DNA from 3 places in the Paenibacillus sp. FSL H8-0168 genome. Region 2 is predicted to be linked to each of the others. Evidence: riboswitches for the same ligand, from Rfam matches in the RefSeq annotation. Region 2 holds a riboswitch; each other region holds the start of a gene.

Region 1 (8,180 bases), 2.7 Mb from region 2:
GCTATCGTAACATACTCATTGTTCCACAAATCAAACGAAAGCAGCTTTCCTCTCAAATCTTCTGGATATCCACCAAGAAGTTTGAAAGCTTCCGTAGTTTGGTTAGCCGTGACCATCTGTACGGCCTGCGGAATAATCCCGGCGGTATCACAGGTTTCCCCACCAAACGGTACAGTTCCCAGCAGACAGTGAAGACAAGGCGTTTGACCCGGTAAGATGGTATAGGTTACACCATAGCTGCCCACACATCCCCCATAAATCCAAGGTATCCGATGCTTGAGTGCCATGTCGTTCATAAGAAGTCGGGTATCGAAATTATCGGTTGCATCCATCATGAGATCTACCCCCTGGATCAACTCTTCCAACTCTTCCACCCCAACATCCAGTACATGTCCGTGTATAACCGTTTCAGAATTAATATCCTTTAATCTTCGCTGAGCAGCTACTGCTTTGGGATATCTTTGCGCAGCATCACTTTCCTGAAAAAGCTGCTGGCGCTGCAAATTGCTCCATTCCACATAATCCCGGTCTACGAGGCTCACTGTACCTACGCCCCCACGAACGAGCGTTTCCGCAATACCTGTACCTAACGCTCCGGCACCTATGATTAGTACGTGGGAAGAAGCAAGCCGGCGTTGTCCTGTCGGTCCAAAGGGCGCGAATCTTTCCTGTCTGGAATAACGGTCACTTGGATGTGTTTCTCCTACACCGGATTTGTCAGTTACCTTCATGCCTGAACCATACCTTCTGTCGGACTGCTTGCTGAAGCGTAACGTTTTACAGGAATCATCCCCGCCTCAAAACCATACCTTCCAGCACGAACAGCCAGTTTCATGGCCTCGGCCATTTTTACTGGGTCCTTCGCTCCTGATACGGCTGTGTTCAACAAAACAGCATCTGCCCCTAACTGCATCGCCATTGCCGCGTCACCGGGTGAGCGAATACCCGCATCGACAATAACCGGAACCTCCGCCTGTTCAATAATTAGCTCTAATGAAAACGGATTGAGCAAACCATGTCCTGTACCAATCGGTGAAGCTCCAGGCATAACGGCGTGTACTCCAAGCTCTTGTAGCCTCTTTGCTAGAATCACATCGTCCGATATGTAGGGCAGCACGATAAAGCCTTCTTCTAACAGCTTATCACTAGCTTTCAACGTTTCAAAAGGGTCAGGGAGCAGTGTCTTGCTATCCCCAATGACTTCCACCTTAATCATATCGCACAGGCCGGAGGCTTTTGCCAATTTGGCAATACGAATCGCCTCCTCTGCTGTTGTAGCCCCTGCTGTGTTGGGAAGAAGTGTATACCGGCTCAAATCCAGCATATCGAGAAAATGCTGCTTATCCCGTTCCTCCAAGTTCAATCTCCGTACAGCAAACGTCAATATTTCCGTCTCAGCAGCCTCTACGGCTTGGGATTGGATATCCAGATCAGAGAATTTTCCTGTTCCCAACAACAACCTCGAGGTAAAAGATGCTTTTCCAATGGTTAACATAATCAACCGCCTCCCACAAAATGTACAATCTCTAGGCAATCTCCATCCTTCAGTACCGCTTCATCATGATCTTCACGGCTCAATATATGCCGATTCAGCTCCACCACTACGGTTTTCACCTTTACATCAAGCTCATGTAGCAATTGATTCACATGAGTGATTCGATTAGAAAAGGTCATGCTCTGGCCGTTAATCGTCAGCTTCATAAGCTTTTCTCCTTGAGGAGCTCAGAAGAAAAACTACTTATCCCAAGTTCTGCTGCACCAGCCCCGCTAAGCATAGCTGCCATCGCACGCCCGGTAGCATCACTCAGCAGGACACCGTTGCGATAATGCCCGACTGCAGCATATACGCCCTCGACCTCAGGAACAGTGCCTATAAAAGGGTAACCTGATGCAGCCTGCGGACGTAAGCCCGCCCAAGTGCGTATAAAAGAAGCTTCACGGACGCGCGGCAGCCAGGCAGAGGCACGTGCCAGCAAGCCCTTCAAGCCTCCTACGGTCACTTGTTCGTCATATTGATGCGGAAGGCTCGTTGCCCCAATCCAAAGCTCGTTATTCTGTTTAGGCACGAGGTAAATATCATCAGCATAAATGGTGTATTCTAATGGGTGATCCTTCAAGGAGACCGCTACTGCTTCGCCCTTGACCGGATAAAGTGGATATTCAAACCCAACCTGCGCCAGTAATTTCATGCTATCCAAGCCTCCAGCAATAATGACCTGATCGCAGGAAAAAAAGCCGCTATCTGTTCGGACACCGCAAACTCGACCATCCTGTATGACCAGTTGCTCTGCCCGTGTACCAGACCATACCGTTGCTCCCAGCACCGCAGCAGCACCTGCATAAGCACGACAAAGCTGGACAGGAGCCACTTGTGTCTCCTTTGAACGATATATTGCTCCGATCGCTTGTTCATCCAAACCTGGAATTCGTCGGGCCAATTCCCTCGCATCCCACCAGATAGGACAATCATACTCTCGCGTTTTAGCAGCTTTCCAGCGTTTTTGGCCTTCAGTTTCCGTACGGAAAGGGGTCACAAATCCTTCTGTACGGAATTCCACCGAAATACCCGACAAACGCTCCAGATCACAGACAAGCTCAGGGAATGCATCTCGACTTCTGCGAGCAAATCGTGCCAGCTCAGAGTCGGTGAACTCTTCACTTTCCGCTGCCAGCATTCCAACCGCTGCTCCTGAGGCTCCCTCACCCGGGATCAATCGTTCCAGCATGATCGTACTTCTTCCCTCCTTGGCCACATGATAAGCAATGGAACTGCCGATGACACCTCCACCTATGACCAAGCATTCAGCATGTCCTATCGCTCTTGCCTCTGTGTGTATCTTTAGCATTTGTTCCGTGTCTCCTCTCCATAAACCATTCTGCTTTCAGCTTGCCTCTACTCTCGTTTTCTCGCTACAGGCTGTGAACTACAAGATCTGCCATTCGCCTATATTCCATCGCAGCTGCAACGGGCGACTCAGCCTCCCATATACCAGACATCACCGCAATTCCGCTTGCTCCGGCCATATAAAGCTCCGGGATATGGTGCGGTTGTATGCCGCCCAGCGCGATCACCGGAATGTTCGACAGCCTGCAAATATGTTCAAGCTGAGCTAAACCCCGCGGTACAATACCGGGCTTACAATGGGTCTCATATACGTGACCATAAAGTACATAGTCTGCTCCTGCCTGCTCGGCAGTCTGCGCCTCCTCCAAGGAATGCACAGACACTCCACAGCGTGTACTCTTTGAAAGTAGGCCTTTCACATCCACAACAGGTAATCCATTAGCTGGTAGCTGGACGGTTCCAACCAAAGTAAGTAAAGCTACATCCACACGATCATTTACTACAATTTGTTGCAAAGGAACTTCCTGCTCCACCATGCTGCGAGTCAAAGAAAGCAATGCAGAGGCACCATTCTGTTTTAAACGTGCGTGTACATAATGAACATACGGACAAATCATAGCAGCCACTCGGGCGGCTTGTGCAATAGTGCCCTTTTCCATCGAAATTGCGTGTAATTCGATTTTGTCTTCACCTCACATTGGATTAAAGGATTTAAGCTTAGCAGCCACGTCTACCAGCAGTAATGAAAGGGGATTGTATGTGAATCCGTCTACGGAAGCTCGAACAACTTAAAATGAACGAAACGCAAAAAAACCACTTCCCCAAGGAAGTGGTTTAACGAACGTCCAATAATCGAACGGACCATGATATCCGTATACGTGTATCGTCCCACGCACAAACAAAATAAAGATGGTGTTGCCTTGTTTGTACGGCGCTCACTTCCCTACGCTGGCATAACCCAGATCAGGTGCAAAGGGTCCGAAATCCATTTATTCCGTCTCAGCCGCATGGGCGGCTCCCCTAGTGTGACTATTTTATTGTATAAGCTATAGATAGCTTAGCATATTTTCCTAATTCTGCAAACCCCACTTCGTGTGAAATATGCAGAACTGGATTTAACTGATTTTAGTTAACTTTACTTGACCACTCTTCCACATTCCACGTTTTGGTTACCCAATCCTCGTAAAAGTCCGGTTCGTGAGATACAAGCAATACCGTCCCTTTGTATTCCTTCAAGGCACGTTTCAGCTCATCCTTTGCTTTAACATCCAAGTGGTTGGTAGGCTCATCGAACAATACCCAGTTGCTTTCACGCATTAACAGTTTGCAAAGACGGACTTTAGCCTGTTCTCCACCACTAAGCGCAGATAGCGGACGTGTGATATGCTCATTTTTCAAACCGCAGCGCGCCAAATGCGCTCGTACTTCATGCTGGTTCAAATGCGGAAATTCATTCCACACGTCGTCAATCGGTGTAATTTTCTCTGCCTTTACTTCCTGCTCAAAATAAGCGGGCTGCAAAAAATCACCTTGATAGGTTTTTCCACTGATTGGCGGAATTTTTCCCAATATGGTTTTGAGCAATGTCGATTTACCGACACCGTTGTAGCCAACAATTGCAATTTTTTCGCCACGTTCAATCGTCATGGACATTTTAGGCAAAAGGGCATGTGTATAACCAATCTCAAAATCAATACCCTCAAATACCGTCTTTCCGCTTGCACGTGCCTCTTTGAATTGAAAGGTTGGTTTTGCGGCTTCTTCAGGCTTATCAATACGTTCGATCCGATCAAGCTGCTTTTCACGGCTCTTTGCTCGGCCTGAGGTAGAAGCACGCGCTTTATTACGCTGAATAAAATCTTCCTGTTTCTTAATAAAGTCCTGTTGCTTCTCATAAGCATCAATATGCTGAGCTTTGTTCAGATCCGCCATTTCAAGAAACTTTTCATAGTTAGCTGAATAACGGGTCATCTTGGCAAATTCAAGATGGTAAATAACATTAACGACCTGGTTCATAAACTCAGTATCATGTGAAATAAGAATAAAAGCATAGGGATAATCCTTCAAATAGCGCGTAAGCCATTCAATATGCTCTACATCCAAATAGTTGGTAGGCTCATCCAAGAGCAGGACATTCGGTTTTTCCAACAGCAACTTAGCAAGAAGCACCTTTGTCCGTTGCCCGCCACTAAGTGCAGATACATCCCGATCCAGTCCTATGGCCGACAGACCTAGTCCATTCGCCATTTCTTCAACCTTCACATCAATGAGGTAAAAATCCCCCATATCCAGTTGCTCCTGAATTTCACCCATCTGTTCCAGCAACACTTCCAACTCTTCAGGAGAAGCATCCCCCATTTTGTCAGTAATCTGCATCATTTCCTTTTCCAATTCCAACAAAGGAAGAAAAGCGTCTTTTAATACATCACGTACCGTTTTGCCCGGTGTCAGCTTGGTGTGCTGATCCAGATAACCGTAACGTACACGTGGAGTCCATTCCACTTTACCCTCATCCTTAAGCAATTTTCCAGTGAGAATGTTCATGAGTGTCGATTTACCAACACCATTAGCTCCTACCAAACCTACACGTTCCCCCGCAAGCAATCGAAAGGAAACATTTTTAAATAATGCGCGGTCCCCAAAGTTGTGGGATACATTTTCTACAGTCAATAAACTCATAAGCTGTTTTTGGCTCCTTATTGTCATCGGCGTTGCCGACTGTTCTTATTTCATATGCATTTCGTTTCTTTCAAAGCTTTATTGTAGCACATTCTGCAACCATATCGGAATATTGAAAACAGTGAATTTTAAGGTTTTTTGGTATGGATCTGCCTAAAAAAACAAAAACCACCCATGAGGGTGATTATTTTAAGCCGTTATAACATTTGTACTCAAAGTATCCCGCAGCTGCTGCAGACTTCTCATTCGTAAAACGTTCACTAGCTTTAAAGGGAGCTGGACATGAATCTCTATAAAAATACTTCATTCCAGTATCTAGTTCTATGCCACCGATAATGTCTTGCTTTCTGACGACTCTCCCACCACCAAATCCATAGTTATTGTAATACCTGTCTCCGACCGGAATGCCCTGGATAAACGCGATCAGACCCACATCATCTACCGTGTTGTACCACTCCTCTTGCGGAATGATCGGTAGTGTGAATGTATAGGATATGCCGTTACGTGCAGCTTTTTCGTTATGGACATTAATAATTCGCGCCAGGTCCTCTTGGACGCTGCCAACAATGGTGGAACGACGTATTTGTTCAAAAGTTTCTGAATTATTCAGTAAAGATATAGGAGTCTGATCCTGAAGTTCCTTTTGAAAGCCCTCCACCCACCTGTGATTCCGCGCATCGTATGCGTGTACATAATTATCCAAGGTGAACCCCACACTGTTGCCTACTGAATCAACATAGGCATATGGCTTTTTTTCGCTCCATTTGTGTCCAATAGCAGCTTGTCCATGCTCGTCTGTATAGACTTCTGAAGTGAACGCATAATAACCGTCATAATCCAGAATTACAATGACTGGTATGTAATCCAATAATGCACGTTGTGCTACTATATCCTCATCAATGCCTATATTAAGAAAAAGGGTGTGCAGGAACGTGTGCAGCGCTGCTTCTTTATCTACACGAAAAAACTTATCCGATCCGTATCCGGCCTCGCGTTCCTGACGTTCATTCTGTGAGAGCACGACCCCTGCATCCTGAACTGCGGTACGAAGAGCCGACGTATATTTCATTTCTAGCTGCTGCACATCACGCTGATTCTGCACCCGTAGGTCACTAACTACACCAAAGGGCAAGAACAAAAGTATAAATATGACTGCAAAATCAGTAATCTTCATTCAGAACCATGCCCCCGTAAGAAGCTGTAACTGCCGGCTTGCCGCTATTTGCCCCACCGAGAAGCCATGATTTGTACAAGTCCGCAGGAGTCCGATTCGTATTATGTAACCGGACCGTAAAATAATCCCCGGCCATCAAGGTATACCGACGTGTCTGATCTGATTTTGGCTGCTGATTGCCAGGAAACAGTACAGGCAAGATTTGCGGATTATAGTACCCATCATATACAGATTCATAATTGCCCAGAAAACTGTCTGGCTTCGCGGCATCTGCATAGTCCGGTACATACTTTTTGTGCATATGCTCCAAGTCAACTTCGTACGTATTGCCTGTCAATTCCAGATCACGCATAAAATCGTTATACATCGTCGGTGTAATGTAACCTTTGGTTCTTACCATATCAACAAAACGTACAGTTGAATGATATGTATTTAACCCGGATATATCATCCTGCCGTTCAGCAGCTTGAGCTGCGGGTACGATGTACAAAAGCAATACAGCGAGCAGCGCCCCCAACAACTTGGATATTGTTTGAACCACTTCAGTCTTCCCCCAATTTCTCAAAACGTACAGATGTTATGTCCCCATTCCCATTACGCTGTGGGTACATGGAATATAAAGAGGAAGCATCCAGGGTAGATACATCAGGCTCAAACGGTTCAGAATATACATCGTACTCTGTCCCGTCGACTTGAATCGAAATCCCCTCCTGTAAGTTCATGCGAATTGCCTGTATGACCTGAGTTCCTTTAATCCGTTCCGGCAATCCCACCCCAACAGTACGGGCTATTCGCCCTTCAGAATGCTCCTCTTGCTGTGATCTTAATTCCAGTGCACCATCCAGCTGGCTGGACAAGTCTGCTGCCGTTACACATGCGGTTATGAACAGAATAACTGACACACCAAGCAGCAGCATACTTGCAGCGTGATCAGACATACTCTCATCCCCCTTATGATTATTATCTTTGCTGTAGTGCTTAGGACTGGGTAAACAACAACCCACGGACAACGTTCGATTTGTCCTTTACGATTTCAGCCTTGAATTTGCCACTTGGATTTACGTATTCATTCTCTTTCTCATTAAGCGTATTCGTGATTTTCCCTGTCTTATCACTGCCACCATTCACTGCGCCATACTGTTCACTGTCTGGGCTAATGTTCAGAGCATTACCGTACCACTGGCCTGCCATATTTTTACCGGTTTTAATCTGAATGCCGAATTGATCCTTCCCCTGAAACTTCCGTAGCGCGTTGGTCACCTGGGAACCGCTAATCGTTGTGCCGTCATATACCGTAAAAGAGGCTTGAGACAATTCGGTCTGGATATCAGCAAAATTGTTTTGTGCCGTTTTAGTCGCCTCCTGGGCTGAAATAAACAGTATAACTACAATCGTAATTAGAGCGATGGTCAAAAATATCCCAGCGGCTACCTTTAAAGCTGTTGATGCGTTATTCATATTTTTTTCTCCTCAGCTTGTTAT
Region 2 (8,180 bases):
AGAGGTATCTGAGTTGCTAGGGTTGCCAGAGCTGGTGTATCCAGTGTTCGGTATGTGTATTGGTGTACCAGATCAGGAAACGGGCTTGCGCCCACGTCTTCCGCTGTCCGGTGTTTTGCATATGAACGGCTACGACAAAAATCAGACGATGAAAGCTGTAGAGGTATACGACCACACATCAGCCGAATATTTGAAGGAGCGTACGGGCGGTCAACGCTCTACGCCATGGTCTGAGCAAATGGCCGCGAGACTGACCGAGCCAGCACGTTTGCAGTTAAAGCCATTTTTGGAACAGAAGGGTTTCTTGAAGCAATAAAAGCTGAGTACTGACAAAAAACTCTGTAAAATATAAGAACCTCCTTATTTACGCATGATGAAGTTCCGCGTAAATAAGGAGGTTCTTTGCTTTGGTTGCATGTTGTGGTTGTAAACCTTCCAGTGAGTAAATAGCTGGTATCCTTTATCAATCAGATAGTGAGTAAAAACGTCTCGTATTTTCATAAAATAATTGACGGACGGCAGATTCATCTTGATGGGTCAGCTTGCTATACGCGCGAATGACGTCGGCAGCCATCCGTGGATGTGTCTCTTGTCCGGTAAAAGGCCCCTCGAACGGCCAGGGACCGTCTGTCTCTGCCATGATCTGATCAGACGGATACTGTCTTGCCAAACTGCGGATCTCTTCTTCGTACAGGAGATCCGGTGTGAAGGAGACATAATAGCCGTTCCGGGCCATACGTTCGGTTGTGGCGGCAGAGCCTTTAAACCAGTGAAAATGTGCCTGCGTGACGCTGTGACGTTCCAGAAGGTCACAGGCGATGTCTGCGTCCTCATAAACGGCGTGCAGGACAATGGGCTTGTTATGCTTGCTTGCAAACTGGATAAAACGCTCCAGCAGCGCTATGTAGGGAGCGAGGTCAAAAGGTGAACCGCTCTGTGAGGCTTCCAGCCGATTGTAATAGGGCAAGCCGACTTCACCCACGGCGACCATCTGCTGTATATGTTCGTCCATCCAGTAGAATAAGAGGTCAAGCTCAGCTTGCGGGGGAAGAGCCTGTTCGGGATGAAAGCCAAAGGCTGGTCGTACCAGCTCGGGGTAACGCTTGGCTAACCGTAGATTGGCTCGGCTGGAGCCCAGATGCATCGACACGGCTATCACGGCTTGGACGCTGCTATCGGCAAGTGAAGTGAGCAATAACTCCTGTTGTTCAGGCGGGTAGCTGTCTACATGAATGTGCGCGTCGATTAATGGAGCGGGCTCAATTGCGGTCAAATCCAAGCCTGGCTTTGTTTGGCTGTTCCATTTCAATGCACATCGAACTTTTACGTCACTCATGTCGATTCAATCCATCTTCCGGGATATTCTTGTGGACGCTCTGAGCATTTTCCATGTTGGCGTCCAGTTTGTACTTTTCCTCGCGCATCCAGCTGGTCATGGTCCGCTTCCATTCAATAAAGAGCGGATCGAGGGTGATTTCTTCCCTACGCGGGCGGGGAAAAGGGACATCTACGACATGCACCACCGAAGCAGGTCGCGCCGACAGCACATAGATGCGGTCGGAGAGCAGCAGCGCTTCTTCAATGCTGTGGGTAATAAACAGCACAGAACGGCGGTTCTTCTCCCACATGCGTAATAACCATTGCTGCATGTCTGCACGTGTCAGCGCATCGAGTGCGCTGAACGGCTCATCCAGCAGCATTAATTCCTGCGGGCTGAGTAGTGCTCGTAGAAAGGCTGCGCGCTGTTGCATTCCACCAGACAGCGTATGTGGATACGCCTTGGCGAATTTACCAAGTCCAACCTGTTCGAGCCATTGCAAGGCTTCTTTGCGACGCTCGTGTTCACTGGTGTACTGAGGGGGGACTGCTGTAGTTTTACGTGGAGCATTTTCCTGCCCAAGCAGTACGTTGTCCAGCGTGGTGCGCCACGGGAAAAGGGCGGGCTGCTGCGGCATATAGCTGATATGCCCACGTTCACCAGTCATGTCCCGTCCGTGCATACGGATACGTCCCTGCTGTGGTTTGAGTAGCCCGCCGATGATGTGAAATAGCGTGCTTTTGCCGCTGCCTGACGGACCGATGAGGGAAACGAATTCTCCTGGATTGACTGTGAGGGATACATCCTGCAGAACGGGCAGTAAGCTTCGCTTTTCGCGGAAGGCAAGGCTGATCCCGTCCAATTCCAAAGCAGGAGGAGCAGTTGAAGGACTCTGTTGTTCCCCGGCTCGTTGTTCATTAGCCACGTTGTGTGATGATAAGTCAATTGGATGCAGACTCATACGCGCCACGTCCTTTCTTTGCTGTATTTAATTCAAGGAGGAAGCTACTCTCGATCGGGTTTCCAGCGAACCAACCATTTCTCCAGTAGTAAAATAACCACAAACATGAGTAAGCTGAGTGCGACAATAATGCCGATGGCAGCAAAAATGAGGTCCGTGCGATAGGCCGATTTTTGCAGCAGCATATAATACCCAATTCCTTCACTAGCTCCGATCCATTCGGCAATGATCGCGCCCATCACACTGTAGGTAGCAGCAATTTTAACGCCAGAAAAGACTTGCGGCAGGGAATGTGGCAGCTCCAGCTTCATAAAAATAGACATGCGGCTTGCACCCGACATCCGCATATAGTTCATCATCGTACGGTCTGTTCGAGTCAGCCCGTCCATGGCCGCTACAGCCACGGGAAAAAAGCATACTAAGGTAATGACCATGAGCTTGGGCAGCACGCCAAAACCAAACCACACCATGAGCAGCGGACCCAGAGCGATGATCGGAATGTTTTGGCTAAGGATCAAGAGCGGGTATAGAGCAGATTTGAGAAAAGGAATGGTATGAAGAACGATGGCGATCAACAGTCCCGTTGCTGTCCCTATTGCGAATCCCGCAAGTGTCAGACGAATCGTAGCCCATGTATGGGCTCCAAGCAACGCCGATTGCCCCATGCCCTCTTGTACGATTAGAGATGGAGCTGGCAGTAGCCAGGATTCAATATGTAAATAGGAAACCGCCCCCTGCCAGGCCGTTAAAAAGAAGAGGACCGCCACAAGGGGCGGCCATACGCTTTTCCACCAGGATGCGTTCTTGCCTTTCGGATTCATGGGCGATATTTCTCGGTCAGCTTGTTCATGCTGATGCCTTGTGGGTTATGTGCGATTTTGATCTGTGAAATGACGCTGGGACTGCCCGCTTCCGTCAAAGCCTCGTGCATTTCTTTAACCACTTTCAGCAACTCGTCGAGCTCGCCCTCCATGGTCGTATCCAATGGATTCACCTGATGTTTGACGCCGGAGCGCTGAATGACCTCAATCGCCTTATCTACATACGGGTAAGAGTCCTCGTTATTAGGAGTTTTAGGGATTACTTGAATACTGAGCAGTGTGTTAGCCATGAAAATTCACCTGTCCTTTATTGTTTAAGTTATAGGAAAATAAATTGGTTTAAGGCGGGGGAGACCGCTTCGCGTTTCATTTGATCTTACGATCGCTGTTGCCTTGGGATTCTTTGAATTAAATTTTAAAGGTAAAAATCCAACGGCAAAGGCGAACGCTTCGCTTCTCCAGATTCAAATGAACCGCTACGCTGCCAACTGCCTTAAAAGCACCTTATTTTTAAAGCCAGGTTGTACGGTATTTTGTATTTTTCTCACATAAGCGTACCTGCTTTTGCGCTTAGACACTATGAGACTAAAGAATAAACCAAGTGGAACGAGAACGAAGTGGGCGGAATGGTGCTGTACAAGCGTTAACATTCGCCTTTGTACCCAGATTTCAACTTCTGGATATTCATAAAAGAAATCTGGGTACAACAGCGATGGGAGGCACCATCCGACTGCGTAGTGGCGCTTCGTTCACTTCTTTAGTTCGGTCTTATTTTGCGTTTTAACAAATGATCAGCGCTTGGGCAAGAAGTCGTTTGTGAAGGCTTTATCCACTTCCAAAGGCTTGCTGAGCAGCTTGCGTTCGTACATCCAGTCCGAATAGTTTTGCCATACCTCCGCTTTTTGCACACCCCATTGCGCGGCATCGTCTTGATAACGCGGGCTTAGCCATTTTTGGCTGGCAAGTACCAGTTTTTTATCCAGCTCCGGTACAGCTTTGCCTAAGATGTGCGCGGCTTCTTCTGGATGGGCGATAGTGTATTCATAGCCTTGTGCGGTAGCGTCCATGAACGCTTTGACCAGTTCTGGATCATTTTTTATTGTCTGTTCGTTGCTCACAATTACAGGTGTATAGTAATCGAGGCTTTTGGAATAATCTTTTACATACAGCATATCCAATGGCTCACCTCGAAGCTGGGCCTCAATTCCGGTCCATGCGTAGAAAATCCAGGCAAAGTCGATATCCCGCTTCACGGCTGTAAAATAGTCTGCATTGCCCATGTTGACGATCTTCACTTTGCTCACATCGCCTTTGTCTGAATCCATGATGGATTTCATGACCGCTTCTTCTACGGGAGAGCCCCAACCGCCGTATTTTTTACCTTCAAAATCTTTCGGGCTCTTAATTCCGCGATCTACCGGGGCTGCGAAGCCTGAGGTATTATGCTGAATCACTGCAGCGATGGATACAAGCGGCACGCCTTGCGTACGAGCCTGTGTGATGCCTTCTTGGTAGCTGATACCAAAAGGTGCAGCATTAGAGGCAACCATTTGATCGGCTCCGCCTGAACCAGGTTGAATAATTTGAACATTCAAACCCGCTTTTTCGTAAAATCCTTTGTCCTTGGCAACATAGAGTCCCGTATGATTCGTATTGGGTGTCCAGTCGAGCACGACTTTAACATCTTTGAGCTCCTCTGCCGGAGTAGACGTTTGAGTGTTGGTAGCGGGAGCCGCTTCTTGGGATGTGGAGGGACTTCCACCGCAAGCGGTCAGGGTCAGGGCCATGAGCCACAGACTGATCAGTCCCAGGCTTAACATTTTCATGCGCTTCATCGTTGTGTTCTCTCCTTTAATTACCCGTTATCCGTCCAATCAGACAGCTTAGGTTCCCCATTTTCATAAAAATAACATCTGTCGGACGCGATCTTTCCAACAACTTAATCTTCAACAAAAAAGCGCCCCGAGGTTCCGGGACGCTTGCGCTTGTATATACCAAAGTAAGGGATGGTCCTATGTAAAAAAGGCACATCTTGCTTAAGCATTCCTACGCTGGCATTACCCAGATCAGGTTGTAAGGGTCAGTGTCTTGGGACACACTCTCAGCCGGCCGATTCCAGCACCCCTGGCATTGTATGGTTTAATGGGTTCATTTATTCGGGTTTACTACGACGATTATATGCCTTGAATGCGGGTCTGTCCAGCATGGAGGAAGAGATGACGGTTCATTTGCCGAACGACAGGGTACACTTTTACTGTGAGCTTTGATCTGAAAATGAGCATGCATCAATCCGATCTGATCGGGTCATGTTATTTTCAGAACAGCTGCGCAGGTAGGTTCAGATGGGCTGGTGCCCAATGGCATGGCCGTAGAGAATTCTAATTCGTGAAAAGGAGTTGTTGTACTGTGGGTAAAACGGAAACATTGGATCGCAGCCAACTAGAACAAGCCATTGTGAAGGCTTTGGATAACAACAAATTTTGCTCGTTAGGTACGGTAGAGGGTGGCAAACCGAAAGTACGCTATATGGCCCTTTTTAACGATGGAATGAACATTCATCTGGCGACAGATCGCAAAACGCATAAAGTGGATGAGCTAAAGGATAATCCGAATGCTTATCTGCTGCTGGGTTATGAAGTTGGCGGTACAAAGGAAGTCGTAGAAGTGGAGGCTACTGTCCAGATTACAGCTGATGAGGGGCTCCGCAAACAAGTGTGGAACGATTCCTTGAAGGAATGGTTTTCCGGACCGGATGATCCCGATTATGTCATTCTGGACGTGAATCCGACTCGCATTGAGTATGTGGGTCAGCAAACGGAGCGCCAAGTGTGGAATAAATAATGAGAATATAAATGGATAAACCAGTGAATCTCCGAGTTTTTTAGGAGGTTTGCTGGTTTTTTATTTTTGAGAAAATTAATTATTTTTTCATAAATAATTTAAGTAAATGACTACTCTTTTGCGTGGCGTTGGATTAAAATAGAAATGGTGGGTTCAAGGCTTACATATATGTGCAAAAGTATGTATATGAGGCATACACCTTAATGAGGAGGGGTATATTTTGTTATTTCGTAAAAATTGGTTTAAAGGGTTTACAGCAGCCGTTGTAGCTTGTAGCATGCTGGTGTTTTCGGCCGCTCCATCCTGGGCAGCTAGCGATTCTCGCGATAGCGCTACGGTGAATTTGCGGATCATGGAAACAACGGATATTCATGCGTCGCTGATGAACTATGATTACTATTCGGACAAAGAAACCAACGAATATGGCTTGGTTAGTACAGCCAGTTTGATCCAGAAGGCACGTAGTGAAACAAGAAACAGTATGCTGTTCGATAACGGTGATTTGCTGCAGGGCAACCCATTAGGCGATTATATGGCCAGAAACAAAACCTTTGAGAAAGAAGGCGGTGTCCATCCGGTCTACAAGATGATGAATTTGATGGGCTATGATGCAGCTACAGTGGGCAACCATGAATTCAACTACGGTCTCGACTTTCTGGAGAAGTCGCTCAAGGGAGCTGATTTTCCTTATGTAAATGCGAACGTTTATGTTGATAAAGAGGGCCAAGCTACTAAAAATTATTTTACCCCTTATCAGATTCTTGATAAAACAGTAATGGATGAGAAGGGCGAAGAGCATACACTCAGAGTGGGTGTCATCGGCTTGGTCACACCTCAAATTATGCAGTGGGATGAAGCCAATTTAAAGGATAAGGTCGTTACAAAGGATATTGTGGAAACAGCCAAAAAGTTTATTCCTCAAATGAAAACAGAAGGGGCTGACATTATTGTCGTGCTTGCACATACAGGCTATGAAGATGTGCCGCAAACGCCAATGATGGAGAATGCCGTTAAATATTTGAGCAAGGTGGACGGAATTAACGCGATTCTGTTTGGGCATGCTCACAAATCTTTCCCAGGTCCAGATTTTAAAGATATGAGCGGGGTAGATCTGGATAAAGGAACCATTAATGGCGTACCAGCAGTAGAAGCTTCTTCATGGGGCAAGGATCTGGGCATTATTGATCTGAGCCTGGAAAAGAAAAACCGTGAGTGGAACGTAACCAACTCTCAGTCTCAAGTGCGTCCGGTTGTGAGTACCACCAATCAGGCTACGCAGTTTATTCCTGATTTTAAACTGGTTGATGCGATTAAAGAAGAGCATCAAGGAACGCTGGATTATATTCGTCAACCTGTTGGAACAACGACTGCACCGATTACCAGCTATTTTGCATTAGTGCAGGACGACCCCTCTATTCAAATTGTGACGAATGCACAGAAATGGTATGTTCAAAACCATCTTAAAGGAACTGAATACGAAAAACTTCCCGTATTGTCGGCAGGCGCTCCATTCAAGGCCGGCGGTCGAAACGGAGCCGAGTATTACACCAACATTCCTGAAGGTACGGTAGCGATTAAAAATGTGTCCGACCTGTATGTGTATCCGAACACGGTTCATGCTGTAGAAGTGACCGGTGCTGAAATTCAGGAATGGCTGGAGTGGTCTGCGGGTCAGTTCAACCGCATTGATCCAAAGCAAACTGAGGAGCAATCGCTGATCAACAAAGATTTCCCAACCTACAATTTTGATGTCATTGACGGTGTGAATTACCAGATTGATGTAACTCAGCCTGCACGATATGATGCCAAGGGAACTATTATTGATTCTTCAGCTCATCGTATCAAGGATCTGCAATACAATGGAAAAGCGATAGATCCTGCACAGAAATTTATCGTGGCCACCAATAACTATCGTGCTTCCTCATCCAAACTGGCCAACCCAGATGGCAAACGAATTGTGATGGCAGCACCGGATGAAAGTCGCCAGGTCATTGTTGACTATATCCGTACGAACGGAACGATTAATCCATCGGCGGATGGCAATTGGTCTATTGCTCCTTTTGGTCAGGCAAAGGTTACTTTCGAGTCCTCTCCTGATGCCAAAGACGTGCTGGCAGGAAATCAACAAATTTCATTCTTGAGCAGCGCGGCAGACGGCTTTGCCAAATACAGCTTAAAAGCTGGCGCTAAGCCTAGTGCAGCAACGACTCCTGTAAAGGAAGCTGTGGCTCCCGCGAAA
Region 3 (8,180 bases), 540 kb from region 2:
CTGTCCAAGCTCAAAAGGATAAGCACGAACAGGTTCAACAGCAAGAACAGCCACAGGAGGAAGGGAAGCAGCAGCCTACTGTACGGCTGAATGAACTGCGATACCAAGCCATTATGGACGTGATTCGTAAGCTGCCTCGCAGACAGAAAATCGTAGATTTTGGTTCAGGGGAAGGGAAGCTTTCGGCTCGGCTGGCTCGAATGACGGGCGTTGAAGAGATTTGGGCGGTGGAGCCGTCTGCGTATGCACAGGTGAGAGCCATGGAGCGTTTTGCCAAGCTGGAAAGGCATGCCGACGCGATCAGTCCTACACCCATGATGGGCTCTCTCTTTTATTATGATGAACAATTGCGGGGCAAAGATGTGATGATTCTATGTGAGGTCATTGAGCACGTGGATGAGCATCGTCTGAACCGGGTGATGAAGACGATTGTGACGGAGTATCAGCCAGGCGTGCTGATCGTGACGACTCCCAATCGTGAATATAATGAAGTGTATCGTATGAATCAGCAAGAGCTGCGGCATGGCGATCATCGTTTTGAATGGAGTAGAAGCGAGTTTCAGGAACGATGTGAGCAGTGGATTGCGGAAGCTCCTTATTCGGTAGCGCTGAAGGGGATCGGAGAAGAGGTCGAAGGCTTTGGAAAACCGACCCAAATGGCTATATTTACGCGCAGAAAGGAGCAGAAGGAAGCATGAGCAATTCATCCAAACGTACGATTCATTTACCGCATGCTGGACTGGTTGTGTTGGTTGGGGCCTCCAACAGTGGCAAAACCACATTATTGGACAGGCTGGTGAGCGAAGGGATTCTATTGGAGACAGAAGTGGTATCCTCGGATCATTTTCGCAAGCTGGTCGGAGATACGGAATTTATAGACTGGAGTGGACTTCCAAGGCTGGAATCGGACGTACTGTTCTATGAGTATCAGCAAATGTCAGCCAAGGCGTTTGAGGCGATGGATACGATTCTGGCTATGCGCTGTCGCTTGAATAAACTGACGGTTGTGGATGCCACCCATTTGTATGCTGAGGATCGTCAAAAATATGTACAGCTGGCAGCCAAGGCGCATGTTCCTGTTATGGCCTGGGTACTGGATGTACCCGAAGCTGTGCTGCTGGATCGGGATTTAGGCAGGGAGCATCCGCGTGGCCGCCAACGGGTCAAGCAGCAGGCACAGCTGTTAAAGCGGAACCTGCGTGGTATCCGCGAGGAAGGCTTTAACGCTTGCTATATCCTTAAGGATATAGAAGAAATGAGCTTTGTTCGCCGTGCGCAGCCACTATTTCATGAGATTGGCTCAGGTATTGACATCATTGGTGATATCCATGGGTGCTACCGTGAGATGCTGGAAGTGATAGAGCAGCTAGGATATACGGAAGATACGGAAGGACTATACCATCATCCAGATGGCAGAAGACTGGTATCTGTCGGGGACGTAATGAGCCGTGGCCCAGAATCGTTACAAGCGGTGCAGTTCTGGAAAAAGCACGTGGATGCCGGACTAGCGTACATGATTGACAGTAATCATGGCTGGAAAATCGGCCGTTACCTCGATGGAAGAAAGGTGACTCTCAGTCATGGGGATGAACGATTTGCAGAGGAACTGGCCCAGTATGAACAAAAAGCGGGCAAAGCAGCGGCGGAACAGCTTAGAAGCGAGCTGAGGGATTTTCTGCTACATGCACCCTCTCATCTTATTTTTGGCAGAAATGGATTGCGACACGTGGTCGTGGCTCATGCCGGGATTAAGGATCATTTTATTGGCAAACAGTCGTCACGTATTTCTGATTATTGCCGCTATGGAGATACGGAGGGGCAGGATGCGAACGGAAAACCGATCCGTAAGGATTGGTTCGTAGACCATGAATCAGGAGAAATAGTAGTATGGGGACATGATCCGAGACCGCAGCCTACCCTTGTGAACCAGACGGTGAATATTGATCAGGGTGTGGTATTTGGCGGTATGCTGACCGCTTATCGTTATCCAGAAAAGGAATTTGTCAGCGTTCCGGCACATGAGAATTATGCGAATGATCCCGATAGCCCACTTGTCCGGTGGCAGAGAAAACGGTTTTCCCCGCCGAATTTACGCAAGCTCATCGCCGGCTATAGTGTGTTGACGGAATCGTATGGCGAAGTGCGCGTGCAAGGAGAATGGATCAAATCCGCTATAGATACCGTGTCACATGTGACTGTACCCATGGAGGAGCTGGTGTATATTCCACCAACCATGAGTCCTGCTCCAGCGGTGTCTGCAGAGGAAGGATATCTGGAGCATCCACGTGAGGCGCTGGCTTATTATCGCGGGCAAGGAGTACAAACGATGGTGGCCGAGAAAAAACATATGGGTAGCCGAGCGATTCTACTATTATTCAAAAACGAACAGGCTGCTGTTCAATATGTGGGGTACCCGACATTGGGCACGATCTACAGTCGGAGTGGGAGAGCCTTCTTTGAACAAAGCCTTGGGAAGCAAGTGCTGGAGAAGCTGAATGTGGATCTACGGACTGCTGGATATTTTGATCGGAACCAGACGGATTTTGTGTTGCTGGATGCGGAAATTGTACCGTGGAATCTCAAGGCTCGGGAACTGATTGCTGCACAGTATGCACATGTGGGGGAGGCAGCTCTGCTGGATCGCAGTAAGCTGGTAGACAAGCTGAAGCAGGCAGAGGTTGCAGGCCGAGAGGTTGGAGACTGGTTGGAGGAAATGGAGCAGAAGTACGCGAATGCCGTAACCTTTCAAGAGGCTTTTCAAAAATATTGCTGGGATGTGGACGGTCTGGATGAAATTCGTATCGCACCGTTTCATACGCTAGCACACAGCGGAAAGACTTTTTTCGACCATTCTCATACTTGGCATATGGAGCAAAACCGGGAGCTGGCTGGGCTGTCTTCCCTGTTTATGGAGACAGAGTATCGTGTCATCACGGACGAAGCAAGCGAGGAAGAGGTCATTCGCTGGTGGAACGAGATGACAGAGGATGGTCATGAAGGGATTGTGATCAAGCCGGAACGCTTTTTGATGAAAAATCGGGACAAGATGATTCAGCCTGCAATCAAGGTGAGAGGCCGGAAGTATTTGCACATCATTTACGGTATGGATTATCTTGCCCCTGAGAATTTAAAGCGTCTGAAGCAGCGTCGAACGAACAAAAAGGAGCGTCATGCCCTGATGGAAGGAGCGCTTGGTATGGAAGGCGTGGAACGTTTTGTCCGCAAGGATACGGTAGATCGTATTCATGAATGCGTCCTTGCCGCGCTATCGCTGGAATCGGAGCCGATTGATCCGAGATTGTAGTTTGCGAAGGAGGGATTGAGATGGAAAGGGGTACACCGTTAATTGATATTGGTGTGAACTTGATGCACCGTTCGTTTCATGCAGATCGGGAACAGGTGGTAGAGAGAGCCGCGGCTGTAGGGATTTCACCGCTGATTATTACCGGGACCAGTGTCCGCAGCAGTCGGGAGGCTTCTCAGTATGCAGCACGTTATCCGGGCAAGCTGTATGCGACAGCTGGCGTGCATCCCCATGATGCCAAAGACTGCAGCGCAGACACGATTCAGCAGCTCCGCCAGCTGGCGGGTCAGCCGCAGGTCGTATCCATAGGGGAATGCGGATTGGACTATAACCGTGATTTTTCGCCACGTGATGTGCAGCGTCGATGGTTTGGGGAGCAAATCCAACTGGCGTGTGAGCTGAATATGCCGTTATTTCTGCATGAACGAGATGCACATGAGGACCTTGTCGCTATGCTTCGGGAGTATCAAGGGCTTGTCGATAAAGCGGTAGTGCATTGTTTTACTGGCACTGAACAGGAATTGCATACGTATGTAGAAATGGGACTGTATATCGGGATCACCGGCTGGATTTGCGACGAACGGCGTGGCAAACATCTGCGTGAACTGGTCAGAGATATTCCCTTGGACCGTCTGATGATTGAAACGGATGCTCCATTTTTGACCCCGCGTAATTTGCCCGTGAAGCCCAAAGAAGGGCGTAATGAGCCCGTGTATCTCGCTCATATTGCTGCTACGGTTGCCGAATGTACAGGTCGAAGCATGATGGAGATCGAAATCGCGACGACGGAGACAGCCAAACGTTTCTTCGGATTATAGGATTGTCAAAGCCATAGATGTGGTATATATTATAGTGAATTAAAAGAGCATTGTCGGGAGCTTGAGAAAGTCAGGCTGAGAGGGTGGCCCTTGCCACTGACCGTGAAATCTGATCTGGGTAATGCCAGCGTAGAGAAACCAAGAACACTATACAGGAATGCCGCTTGTTTTGCGGTTGTCGATAGATTCAATGTATGTCCTAGCATTTTACCTTGACCCTGACTTTGGCTTGGTATCAGTGTAGTAGCTTAGACTACTGGTTATATAAGGCATATCGACGAATGATGTTTTGTATGGTGCTTCACCTTTTACTGCGCATAAAGCTTGCCTGGAGATTCAGCTCCAGACAAGCTTTTTTTATGGCCAAGAGGCCAATTATAAGGAAAAAGGGGAGCACGCAATAATGAATACTGCTGTAAGAGCGTCCAAAGGGTTGAAGCTGACTGATATTTTGGTCACGATTGTGATATCTGTTGTGTTCGGGTTGGTCTACAAAATATGGGGACCTGCCTATGATTTGATGAAACCATTTGGTCTACACGCCGAGCAACTGATGTATGGCATGTGGTTTATGGCAGGCACGTTTGCTTATCTCATCATTCGCAAGCCGGGTGTTGCGATTTTGGCAGAGGTGGCAGCGGCAACGGTCAGCGCTTTTTTGGGAAGCGAATGGGGCATGTCCACCTTGTACTATGGCCTGCTGCAAGGCTTGGGAGCGGAGCTGTTTTTTGCGGCTTTTCTGTATCGAAACGCAAACCTATGGGTTGCTTCGCTAGCTGCGGCTGGGGCGGCTGTCGCTTCTCTGATTTTAGACTTCAGCTACGGGTATATTGATCAGCTTTCGACCTGGAACTATGTTTTGTATATTGGATTTCGGATGATTGGCAGTATTGTGATTGCCGGGGTATTCGCGTTCTATCTGGCTAAGGCATTGGAGGTAACCGGAGTTACACGAAGTTTGAGACCTGCAACGGAACAAGATTATAAGGGGCTGGATTGATGAGCCGGGCAACCGAAGATGTGGTGGCTTCGATCACCCGTCTACGGTTGAAATTCCCCGGTGAGCAAGAGCTGCTTTTTCACAATATGTCTTTGTCTGTCCACAAGGGGGAAAAGCTGCTGCTACTGGGACCGAGTGGATGCGGTAAATCAACACTGCTCCAAGTGTTAAGCGGTCTGATTCCACGCACGATAGAAGTGCCCATGAAATGCGATGCTGCTGTAATCCCAAGTGTCTCAGGTATTGTATTTCAAGATCCTGATACGCAGTTCTGTATGTCATATGCAGACGAGGAACTGGCTTTTGTGTTGGAAAATAATCAGATTCCCCGGGAACAGATGCAATCCCGTATTCGCGAGCTGCTGATACAGGTTGGTCTATCGACGGATGATATACACATGCCCATTGGCAACATGTCACAGGGAATGAAGCAGCGTCTGGCGATTGCGTCTGTGCTGGCTATGGAGCCAGAAGTGCTTTTTCTGGATGAGCCCACGGCTTTGTTGGACGAGGAAGGCACCACACAGGTTTGGGACACCATTCGCAACATTTCGGTAGACCAAACGCTGGTGATCGTAGAGCATAAAATTAATGAAATCGTCCATGATGTGGATCGGATTGTGGTGCTTTCTGCTCAAGGGGAGATCATTGCGGATGGAAGGGCAGAAGAAGTATTTCATGTGCATCGGCAGGCATTGTCTGAGTACGGCGTGTGGTACCCGGGAGTATGGAATGAATCGTCTTCGCCACGTTGGAGTGAATCAGTGACACAACAGAACGGTGCGGGGATTGATTTGCTGGAGCTGGAACATTTTAGTGGTCTCCGCGGTTTAAGTTCAGTGATTTATGTGGAGCATGCGCAGGTGAAGCCTGGCGACTGGATTGGCGTGGTCGGTGAAAACGGGGCTGGCAAAAGCTCGCTGCTGCTCTCCATGATGCGCTTACTTCGCACACAGGGACGTTATAGCGTGCGCGGAATTGAGGCAGGCAGTACAGAACAACTGGCAGAGCGTATCGGGTTCGCATTTCAAAATCCCGAGCTGCAATTCGTAGCGCATACCGTACGAAAGGAACTAGAGTATTCGTTACCCAAGAGCTTGTTTAGTGCTGAACAGTGCCGGGAGCGGGTGGATCGGATGCTCGTACAGTTCGGATTGGAGCGGCTGGACGAGCGTCATCCGTATCAGCTTTCGTTAGGCCAAAAAAGGCGGTTGAGTATTGCTACGGCCATGATCCGTGAGCCGGAAGTGCTGCTGCTGGATGAGCCGACTTTTGGTCAGGATGCGCGTAATACCTTTGTCATGCTGGATATGTTGGAGCAGTTGAGAGCGGCAGGCACGGCCATTGTGATGGTCACGCATGACCCGGAAATTGTTCGTCGATATTGTACCGATATATGGCGGATTCAGAAAGGGGCACTACAGTATGAACCTGACCTTTCCCCATCATAAAACATGGCTGCATCGCGTGAATCCGGGCTTAAAGCTCGTTATGTTTTCCATACTGTTTGTGGTCGTTATAGTCATTCATGATCCGAATGTCATGTTTAATGTTGCGTGTTCTATGCTGTTGCTGCTTGTCTGGTCAGGCCATCCATGGAAGAGGCTGCTGCTGTACGGTTCTCCCTTTATATTGGTGTTTATTTCAACTTCAACGGGCATGATGATGTTCGGCAAAGGGGTGACGACCTGGTGGTCATGGGGCTTGATCCATGTGACGCAGGAAAGTTTTTACCGAGGCATGCATCTGGGCTTTCGTGCGCTGAGTATGGCTGCGGTAGGGTTGCTGTTTGGTTTAACGACTCGTCCGGTGGACCTTTTTTATTCACTGATGCAGCAATGGAGGCTCTCTCCGAAGTATGCGTACAGCTTTTTGGCAGCCATGCGGTTGATGCCCATGATGGTGGAGGAATTCCAGGCATTGAGACAAGCACACCGTATTCGAGGTTTACATCAGCATGTGTCCAAATGGAATATGTATGCCACACTCCGCAGATATGCGATTCCGCTGCTCGCTCAAAGTATCCGGCGTGCGCAGCGAATTGCTATTGCCATGGAAGCCAAGGGTTTTGCTAATGAAACCAAGCGCACGTATTATTATGCGATTGGCTATTCGGCTGTAGATATTTTATTTATTTTCTGTTTTGTGGTAATACTTACGCTGGCTTGGGGATTCGGTATCCGCTTTCCTTATGTAGGGGTATGGGATGTACGTTAATTGTTGTCAAAATGCTTTGCCCGTTTTCTGCTCTGTGGTATATTAATGCAATGGGAATTGACGGCTCGTACAGACCCGCCCGGGCTGGCGGGCTTATTACATTTTCCCGCAGAAATGGATCATCAGGAGGCCAAGTTTCATGATTACGCTGCATCAGGTAAGCAAGCATTATACCACCTCAAGCGGCCAATTTCATGCGGTTCAATCCGTGTCCCTTCAAGTGGAGGAGGGGGAAATTCACGGTATCATAGGTGCCAGCGGTGCCGGTAAGTCTACGTTGCTCCGGTTGATGAATGTATTGGAAAGGCCGGATGAGGGAAACGTGGTTGTAAACGGGGAAGATTTGACTCGCATGCCGGAAAAACGTCTCCGTGAAGCGCGGCGATCGATAGGGATGATTTTTCAGCATTATCATCTTGTTCACAATCGGACGGTCAGTGGAAATGTGGCAATGTCGTTGGAGCTGGCAGGTGTCGCGAAAAAAGAGAGAGCGGAACGTGTGCGCGAATGCCTGCAATTCGTCGGTTTAGCTGATAAAGCAGAACAGTATCCGGCACAACTGAGCGGAGGCCAAAAGCAACGTGTGGCGATAGCCAGAGCGCTGGCGAATCGACCTGCGGTGCTGCTGTGTGATGAGCCGACCTCGGCGCTTGATCCGCAGACGACCGCGGATATTCTGGGCGTGTTACGGGAGATCAACCGGGAACTGGGAGTTACCATTGTAATCGTAACGCACGATATGGACGTGGTACGCAATATTTGTACCCGTGTATCAGAAATGCGGGATGGGAAGCTGCTTTCAACGCAGCGTGTAGCTGACACTGCGGTAGATTCAACAGCG

What was found. Region 2 has a riboswitch for thiamine pyrophosphate ahead of MHI21_RS02400 (ABC transporter substrate-binding protein). Riboswitches for the same ligand answer to the same signal wherever they lie in the genome.
Region 1: linked by a shared signal. The riboswitch ahead of MHI21_RS14145 (thiamine phosphate synthase) and the one ahead of MHI21_RS02400 (ABC transporter substrate-binding protein) in region 2 are both predicted to bind thiamine pyrophosphate.
Region 3: linked by a shared signal. The riboswitch ahead of MHI21_RS04865 (ECF transporter S component) and the one ahead of MHI21_RS02400 (ABC transporter substrate-binding protein) in region 2 are both predicted to bind thiamine pyrophosphate.

What each region holds. Positions count from the first base shown of each region.
Region 1 is NZ_CP151948.1:3,208,990-3,217,169, forward strand. Features, by position in the region: gene MHI21_RS14125 (thiazole biosynthesis adenylyltransferase ThiF) at 1-731, opposite strand, end outside; gene MHI21_RS14130 (thiazole synthase) at 728-1,495, opposite strand; gene thiS (sulfur carrier protein ThiS) at 1,498-1,701, opposite strand; gene thiO (glycine oxidase ThiO) at 1,698-2,846, opposite strand; gene MHI21_RS14145 (thiamine phosphate synthase) at 2,911-3,504, opposite strand; TPP riboswitch at 3,769-3,877, opposite strand; gene MHI21_RS14150 (ABC-F family ATP-binding cassette domain-containing protein) at 3,971-5,524, opposite strand; gene MHI21_RS14155 (hypothetical protein) at 5,709-6,698, opposite strand; gene MHI21_RS14160 (hypothetical protein) at 6,685-7,239, opposite strand; gene MHI21_RS14165 (hypothetical protein) at 7,241-7,636, opposite strand; gene MHI21_RS14170 (hypothetical protein) at 7,677-8,156, opposite strand.
Region 2 is NZ_CP151948.1:516,670-524,849, forward strand. Features, by position in the region: gene nfsA (oxygen-insensitive NADPH nitroreductase) at 1-316, shown strand, start outside; gene MHI21_RS02375 (TatD family hydrolase) at 464-1,336, opposite strand; gene MHI21_RS02380 (ABC transporter ATP-binding protein) at 1,329-2,279, opposite strand; gene MHI21_RS02385 (ABC transporter permease) at 2,324-3,100, opposite strand; gene MHI21_RS02390 (MTH1187 family thiamine-binding protein) at 3,097-3,390, opposite strand; gene MHI21_RS02395 (hypothetical protein) at 3,702-3,884, shown strand; gene MHI21_RS02400 (ABC transporter substrate-binding protein) at 3,892-4,935, opposite strand; TPP riboswitch at 5,127-5,236, opposite strand; gene MHI21_RS02405 (pyridoxamine 5'-phosphate oxidase family protein) at 5,507-5,941, shown strand; gene MHI21_RS02410 (bifunctional 2',3'-cyclic-nucleotide 2'-phosphodiesterase/3'-nucleotidase) at 6,162-8,180, shown strand, end outside.
Region 3 is NZ_CP151948.1:1,057,800-1,065,979, forward strand. Features, by position in the region: gene MHI21_RS04850 (3' terminal RNA ribose 2'-O-methyltransferase Hen1) at 1-698, shown strand, start outside; gene MHI21_RS04855 (polynucleotide kinase-phosphatase) at 695-3,304, shown strand; gene MHI21_RS04860 (TatD family hydrolase) at 3,325-4,122, shown strand; TPP riboswitch at 4,166-4,277, shown strand; gene MHI21_RS04865 (ECF transporter S component) at 4,526-5,122, shown strand; gene MHI21_RS04870 (ABC transporter ATP-binding protein) at 5,122-6,573, shown strand; gene MHI21_RS04875 (energy-coupling factor transporter transmembrane component T) at 6,548-7,339, shown strand; gene MHI21_RS04880 (ATP-binding cassette domain-containing protein) at 7,479-8,180, shown strand, end outside.